DNA from 2 places in the Amycolatopsis endophytica genome. Region 1 is predicted to be linked to the other one. Evidence: riboswitches for the same ligand, from Rfam matches in the RefSeq annotation. Region 1 holds a riboswitch; the other holds the start of a gene.
What was found. A riboswitch is a leader RNA that binds a small molecule or an ion and turns the genes downstream of it on or off. The one in region 1 is predicted to bind thiamine pyrophosphate.
Positions count from the first base shown of each region.

Region 2: it holds a riboswitch for thiamine pyrophosphate, as region 1 does, so the genes downstream of both, HNR02_RS14500 (thiamine ABC transporter substrate-binding protein) here and thiC (phosphomethylpyrimidine synthase ThiC) in region 1, are expected to answer to the same signal.

Region 1 covers NZ_JACCFK010000001.1:2,503,352-2,507,062, reverse strand. Annotated here, with positions in the region: gene HNR02_RS12460 (S1C family serine protease) at 1-28, shown strand, start outside; gene HNR02_RS12455 (Uma2 family endonuclease) at 25-333, opposite strand; gene HNR02_RS35420 (PDDEXK family nuclease) at 351-599, opposite strand; gene HNR02_RS12450 (MFS transporter) at 681-1,853, opposite strand; TPP riboswitch at 1,962-2,088, shown strand; gene thiC (phosphomethylpyrimidine synthase ThiC) at 2,083-3,711, shown strand, end outside.
Region 2 covers NZ_JACCFK010000001.1:2,914,429-2,918,139, reverse strand. Annotated here, with positions in the region: gene HNR02_RS14505 (ABC transporter permease) at 1-558, opposite strand, end outside; gene HNR02_RS14500 (thiamine ABC transporter substrate-binding protein) at 555-1,595, opposite strand; TPP riboswitch at 1,617-1,725, opposite strand; gene HNR02_RS14495 (4a-hydroxytetrahydrobiopterin dehydratase) at 1,759-2,049, shown strand; gene HNR02_RS14490 (hypothetical protein) at 2,112-2,363, shown strand; gene HNR02_RS14485 (VldE C-terminal domain-containing protein) at 2,731-3,399, shown strand; gene HNR02_RS36105 (hypothetical protein) at 3,551-3,679, shown strand; partial or broken gene HNR02_RS36770 (hypothetical protein) at 3,676-3,711, shown strand, end outside.

The DNA.
Region 1 (3,711 bases):
CGCGACGCCGAGCGAGCTGGCGGGTTAGAAGGCAGCGGTGCCGAGTTTCAGGTCGAACGGTTCGGGCAGGTGGATGGTCTCCCCGAAGGCGACCTGCTCGGACCGGCGGTAGTGCCCGTCGACCGGATCGGAGAACAGGGTGAGCGACGGCTTCGGGTCGGCGTAGCGGTCGATCAGGAGGTACAGCGGGACCGGCGCCTGGGCGTAGGCCCACAGCTTCTCGACCCGGTCGGTGCGGGCGTTGCCCTTCGAGACGATCTCCACCACCAGCTCGGCGGTCTCGGCCGGAACGGGCTCGTTGTCCGGTCGGTTCGACAGCTCCTGCTCCCGCACTACGACGAGGTCCGGCTCTAGAGCCTGCTCAGCCCGCGGATGGCGATACCGAGTTCCTGCAGGACGGCCCAGTCATCCGGAACCGTGCGGTGCAGAGCACGGTCGATCCGGTTAGCGATCTTGTTGTGCCCGTTGCCGGGCGGCGGCGTCATCGTCACTCCCCCCTCGGTGATCTCCGCACGCCACCCTTCCGGCACGTCGAGCTGCTGCCAGGTACGCAGCAGGGCTTCCCATTCCCAGCCGTAACCGACCATGGCACTGCTCACCTGCCCCACCTCCTCGCTCGGCTTCCCCAGAAGAGCGGCATCCGTCATGGGAACAGCAGCTCAGGAGGGCGTTTTCCGTGGTCAACCGCGGTCTTCCGCGGCAGCCACATGGTCCCCGGCACGTCCGTCGCGGCGGTGGAGTGCCGACACCGCCAGTCCCCCGAGCACTCCGGCCGCCCCCAGCACCGGCAACGCGCCCAGCCCGGCACCGGCCGACAGCGCCCGTCCGCCGAGCCACGCGCCCGCGCTGATGCCCAGGTTGAAGATCGACGTGTAGACCGCGACCGCCAGCGTCGGCGCCCCGGCCGCCGCGACCACCACCCGCGTCTGCAGTCCGGGCACCAGCGCGTAGGCCACCGCCCCCAGCCCGAACACGCCGACGACCGCTCCCACCCGCAGCGAGGCGACGGCGGCGAACACCGTCATGGCCACCGCCAGCACCAGGATCAGCGCCCGCAGCGACGCCCACGGCCACCGGTCCGCCAGCCGCCCGCCGACCAGGTTCCCGCACAGCGCCCCGGCCCCGAACACCATCAGCAGCACGACCACCCCGCCCGGCGGGAAGATCCGCCCGAGGATCGGTGACAGGTACGTGTACGCCACGAAGAACCCGGTCTCGGTCACCAGCGTCACCCCCAGCAGCACCAGCACCGGCCGGGTCACCAGCGCCCGCAGCTCCGGCCCCAGCCGCGGGGCCGCGGTCCGGGCGTCGGGCACCAGCAGCGCCACCGCGGCCATCGCGAGCAACGCCACCGCCGCCAGCAGCCAGAACGACATCCGCCATCCATACGCCTGCCCGACGAGAGTGCCCAGTGGTGCGCCGAGGACGGTCGCCAGGTTCAGGCCGGTCGAGACGAACGCGATGGCCCATCCGCGCCTCGACGGGTGGACCATCGACGCGGCCAGCACGAGCGCGATCGCGAAGAACGTGCTGTGCGTGAGCGCCGTGATCACCCGTGCGGCGAGCAGCACCCCGAAACCGTGAGCCGTCGCGGCCAGCACGTTGCCCGCCGCGAACACCACGACCAGCCCGAGCAGCGCGGCCTTGCGCGGCACCCGCAGGGTCGCCGCCGTGACGAGCGGCCCGCCGACGGTCACCGTCAGCGCGTACCCCGCCACCAGCAACCCGGCCGACGGCACCGGCACCGCGAGGTCCGCCGACAACGCGGGCAGCAACCCGATCACGAGCGTCTCGGCCGTGACGACCACGAACAGGCAGGCACCCAGCGCGATCAGCGCGGCGGAGGTTCGCATGATCGTCAACCTAAGCCCTCACACCGGTGTGAAACGCCGGCCCGGGTGAGCGGTTTCACGGTCGCGCCCTTGAGGTCTGCCGCGCGGCGTGGCATGGTCGGCAGGACAACCGAACAACGCGGGAGCTCGCGCCTTGGCGGGCTGAGAGGGTGACTGGTGTCCGTGGGGACCCGGCGTCACCGACCGCTGAACCTGACCGGGTAATGCCGGCGTAGGGAGTGGAATTTCAGTGACGATGCTGGAAAACGGCACGAACGTCGCCCCGACCGTGACCACCGGGCCGATCACCGGATCGCGGAAGGTCTACCACCACACCGAGAACGGGCTCCGGGTTCCGGCCCGTCGTATCGAGCTGACCAACGGCGATCACTTCGACGTCTACGACACCTCCGGCCCGTACACCGATCCCGACGTGACGATCGACGTCCACAATGGACTTGCACCGCTGCGTGCGGACTGGATCGTGTCCAGGGACGACAACACGCAGCTGGGCTTCGCCAAAGCGGGCGTGATCACCCGCGAGATGGAGTTCATCGCCGCGCGCGAGCGGGTCACGCCCGAGTTCGTGCGCGACGAGGTCGCCGCGGGACGCGCGGTCATCCCCGTCAACCACAGGCACCCGGAGAGCGAACCCGCGATCATCGGGAAGAACTTCCTGGTGAAGGTCAACGCGAACATGGGCAACTCGGCCGTGTGGTCCTCGGTCGAGGAGGAGGTCGACAAGATGGTGTGGGCGACCCGCTGGGGCGCCGACACGATCATGGACCTCTCCACCGGCAAGCGGATCCACGAGACGCGCGAGTGGATCCTGCGCAACTCCCCCGTCCCGGTCGGGACCGTGCCGATCTACCAGGCGCTGGAGAAGGTCGACGGCGATCCGGAGAAGCTGTCCTGGGAGGTCTACCGGGACACCGTGATCGAGCAGTGCGAGCAGGGCGTGGACTACATGACCGTGCACGCCGGCGTGCTGCTGCGCTACATCCCGCTGACGGCGAAGCGGGTCACCGGAATCGTCTCGCGCGGCGGTTCGATCATGGCCGCGTGGTGCCTGGCCCACCACCAGGAGTCGTTCCTGTACACGCATTTCCGGGAACTGTGCGAGATCCTGCGCGACTACGACGTCACCTTCTCCCTCGGTGACGGCCTGCGGCCCGGCTCGATCGCCGACGCCAACGACCGCGCCCAGTTCGCGGAGCTGGAAACCCTCGGCGAGCTGACCCACATCGCGCGCGAGCACGACGTGCAGGTGATGATCGAGGGCCCCGGCCACGTGCCGATGCACAAGATCAAGGAGAACGTGGAGCTGGAGGAACGGCTCTGCGGCGAAGCCCCGTTCTACACACTCGGTCCACTCGCGACGGACATCGCCCCGGCCTACGACCACATCACCTCGGCCATCGGTGCCGCGCAGATCGGCTGGTACGGCACGGCGATGCTGTGCTACGTCACGCCGAAGGAGCACCTGGGCCTGCCCAACCGGGACGACGTCAAGACCGGCGTGATCACGTACAAGATCGCCGCGCACGCCGCGGACCTGGCCAAGGGCCACCAGTACGCGCAGGACTGGGACGACGAGCTGTCGAAGGCCCGCTTCGAGTTCCGCTGGAACGACCAGTTCAACCTCTCGCTGGACCCGGACACCGCGCGGTCCTTCCACGACGAGACCCTGCCCGCCGAACCGGCCAAGACCGCGCACTTCTGCTCGATGTGCGGGCCGAAGTTCTGCTCCATGCGGATCACGCAGGACGTCCGCAAGTACGCCGAGGAACACGGACTGTCCACTGTGGAAGCGATCGAGGCCGGGATGCAGGAGAAGTCCGCCGAATTCGCCAGCCACGGCAACCAGGTCTACCTCCCG
Region 2 (3,711 bases), 410 kb from region 1:
GGCGCAGAACAGGAACACCACCGCCGCCGCGGACGTGATCGCCGGCATCAGCGCGGGCAGCGTCACCGACCGGAACGCACGCCAGCGGGACGCGCCGAGCGCGCGGGCGGCGTCCTCCGCGCGCGTGTCGAGCAGCGCCCACAGCCCGGCGACCGTGCGGCCGACGACGGCGACGTTGAAGAACGCGTTGGCGAGCACGATCGACATCCAGCCGCCGTCCGTCCACAAGGCACGGAAGGCCAGGCCGACCACCACGGTCGGCAGCACGAACGGGACCAGCACCAGCGTGCGCACGACGGCCACACCCGGCAGCCGGACGCGCGCCAGCAGGAACGCCACCGGCAGCCCGGCGACCACCGCGATCAGCGTCGAACCCGCCGCCTGCGCGACGGTGAACCAGGCCAGCCGCCAGGTCTCGCCCTCGGTCAGCGCGTCGAGCACACCGCCGTCGACGAAACCCAGCCGCAGGATCGCCCCGACCGGCCAGGCGAAGAAGACCACCAGGAACCCGAGCGGCACCGCGGCGAGCGCCGCCAGCCCGAGCCCGGCGCGGCTCACTGGCCGAGCAAGGAGCGCCACTGCTCGATCCACCGCTCACGCCCGGCCTGCACGGTCTCGGCGGGCAGGCTCGCCGGATTCGGCGGCAACGGGGCCGCCGCCGTCCACGACGCGGGCAACGCGACACCCGCACGCGCCGGGTAGACGTACATGTTCTCCGGCACCGTCACCTGGAACTGCTGCGACAGCAGGAAGTCGATCACCTTCTGCGCCTTGTCGGCGTTGGGCGAACCCGCCAGCACACCGGCGTACTCGACCTGGCGGTAGCAGGTGTCCAGCAGCGCCTTCGTGCGCGGCTTGCCGTCGTCGCCGATCTCGGCCGCGGGCGAGGACGCGTAGGACACCACGATCGGCCGCGGTCCCTTGCCGGAGGAACCGGAGAAGTCCTGACTGTATGCCTCCTCCCAGCCCGCGGCGGTGCGCACGCCGTTGTTGCGGAGCTGGGTCCAGTAGCCCTGCCAGTTCTGCTCGCCGTAGCGGGCGACGGTGCCGAGCAGGAACGCCAGGCCGGGCGAGCTGGTCGCCGGGTTCTCCACGACCAGAAGGTCCTTGTACTCGGGCTTGACCAGGTCGTCGTAGGTCGCGGGCTCCGGGATGCCACGCTCGGCGAACCAGGTGGTGTCGATGTTGACGCACACGTCGCCGAGGTCCACCGCGGACAGGCGGTGCTCCGAGTCGACGGCGTAGCGCTGCGGGCCGCGGTCGGCTTCCGGGCTGGTGTAGGGCGCGAAGACGCCCTCGGCCAGCGCGCGCGAGGCGAAGGTGGAGTCGACGCCGAAGGCCGCGTCGCCGATCGGGTCGGCCTTGGTCAGGACCAGCGCATTGGTGAGCGCGCCCGCGTCGCCCTTCTTGACGACGTTGACCGTGATGCCGGTCTGCTGCTGGAAGGCGTCGAGCACCTGCTGCGGCGCGGCGAACGAGTCGTGGGTGACGAGCGTGACGGTCGACGCGGCGTCGTCCGTGTCGTTGCCGGCCAGGGTGCAGCCCGCGGTCAGGGCGGCGACCATGCCGATCAGAACGCCCGTGCGGAATCTCATGACCACTCCTCGCTAGGGCCGGCGAGAAAGGTCGGGCCTCCCTGCGCCGGCATGATCCGGATCAGGTGCGGACGGTCGCGGGACGAACCCGCCTCTCAGCCCGGATCACCGGACTCCCGTGGCAACCGTGCAGCGTACCCGCTGCCGTACCACCATGGAGAACATGGCGGAACTACTCAGCGAAACCGACATCACCGAGGCCCTCAACAAGCTGCCGTACTGGCAGCGCGCGGGCGACGCACTGGAGCGCACGGCCGAACTCGCCGACTTTCCGCAGGCCATCGCCGTGGTCAACCGGGTCGCGGACCTCGCGGAGGGCGCCAACCACCACCCGGACATGGACATCCGCTGGCGCACCGTCACCTTCCGGTGCCGCACGCACTCCGCGGGCGGGATCACCGGGAAGGACGTATCGCTGGCCGAGCAGATCGACAACACGATCGACGCACTGTGATTTAGGGCGAACCGGCAACAGAGCGGCCGGTCCCGTGCGTTGCTCCGGTTGGAGGGAGACGTATGGGAAAGGTTGTCGCGCGACTGGCCGGTGTGTTCGCCGCCGTCGCCGTGTTGCTGGGTTTGCTCGCCGGGCCGGCGCAGGCGGTCGAAACTCCGTCGCCCGCGGAACGGACCAGCCAGGGAAGCGTCGCTGTCGACCCGCCGGGCGAGACGCGGGCCGTCGTCGTCGGGGCGCTGGCGTTCGGGGTGATGATCGTCGCGGCGGGCGGCGTGTTCTGGTACACGGCCCGCCACCGGCAGTCATCGGAGTGATTTAGGTCACACTGTTTCGCGAGCAGTAACAGTAGGGCCTCCGCGTGCGCTGTCACGCGCGAAAGGTCCTGCTCACTCCCGAGGTCGCCATGAACAGTACGCCCGTCATCTCGTCCGTCCAGCGCGCCTGGGTCAACGGTGTGGCCACCGCCGTCGTCCTGCTCGCCGTCCTCGTGCTCGCCCTGCTGGGCTGACAGCCCCGCAGGTCCAAGGCCCGCCGGTGTCCGGCGGGCCTTTTTCCTGCTCTGTTGATCTGTGTCGATGAACACTCGTTGGTGACTTTCCCGTGTCCGATTCGTAATCTGACCGGCGGCCATCCCCCGAACGGCCGGACAAGTCCCCTCCCCGAAAATGGTGATCTTCCGCAATGGTGGGCCGACATAGATCCAAGAAGAAATCCCTGAGAGTTCCACTGGCGATCGGCGTCGCCGCGGCGTTCGTGCTCGGCTTCGCGGTGTGGCTGACCGGCAACTTCAGCCGGCAGGACACCTCCAGCATGGCGGCGCAGATGGCGCCGCTGCCCGCGTCCTCGGCCCCCGCGAGCACGTCGAGCAGCACCCCGGCCCCGCCTCCTCCCCCGGTCACGACCACGACTCCGCCGCCCCCACCGGAGACGACGACCACGTCGGCCCCGAAGTCGACCACGACGAAGCCGAAGACCACGACGAAGGCCGCGAACGCCTGCTCGACGGTCCTGTCCGGCACGAAGCCGCACGTCGCGCAGGTGGGCAACCACGTGGCGGAGAAGTTCGACGTCGACGACATCGGCGGCAAGGCGGGCCGTTCCGGCACGAGCGACCACCCGAGCGGCCTGGCCCTCGACTTCATGGTCGACACCGCGACGGGCAATCAGATCGCCGAGTACATTCTCGCGAACCAGTCGGATTTCAACGTCAAATACGTGATCTGGCGGCAGCGCTACAACGACGGCAGCGGCTGGTCGACGATGGAGGACCGTGGCGGCGCCACGGCCAACCACTACGACCACGTCCACGTGTCCTTCGAATCGAGCGGTTCGGTGTCCGTGACCTGCTGATCCGGTGTTTCTTTCACGAACCGCCCAGGCACCCCCGGCCTGGGCGGTTCGCCTTTTTGCACCGATGAGGTGAACGCCTCGGCTTCCGGCATTCGAGGCGGGTCATGTTCCGTCCCGATGGCTTCCGGCACCGCTCGAACCGTTCCCGCTGGTGGACGGCCTCATCGCGGCCGTCGTGCTCGCTTCGCTGGTCGTCCAGCCGGCGCTGCTCTTCACCGGCGGCGCCGACGCGAACTCCGGACAGGCTGGCGATGCTGTAAGCCTGGGCGCCCGCCTGTGACGGCTGTTCAGCTACTTCACGATCGAAAGCAA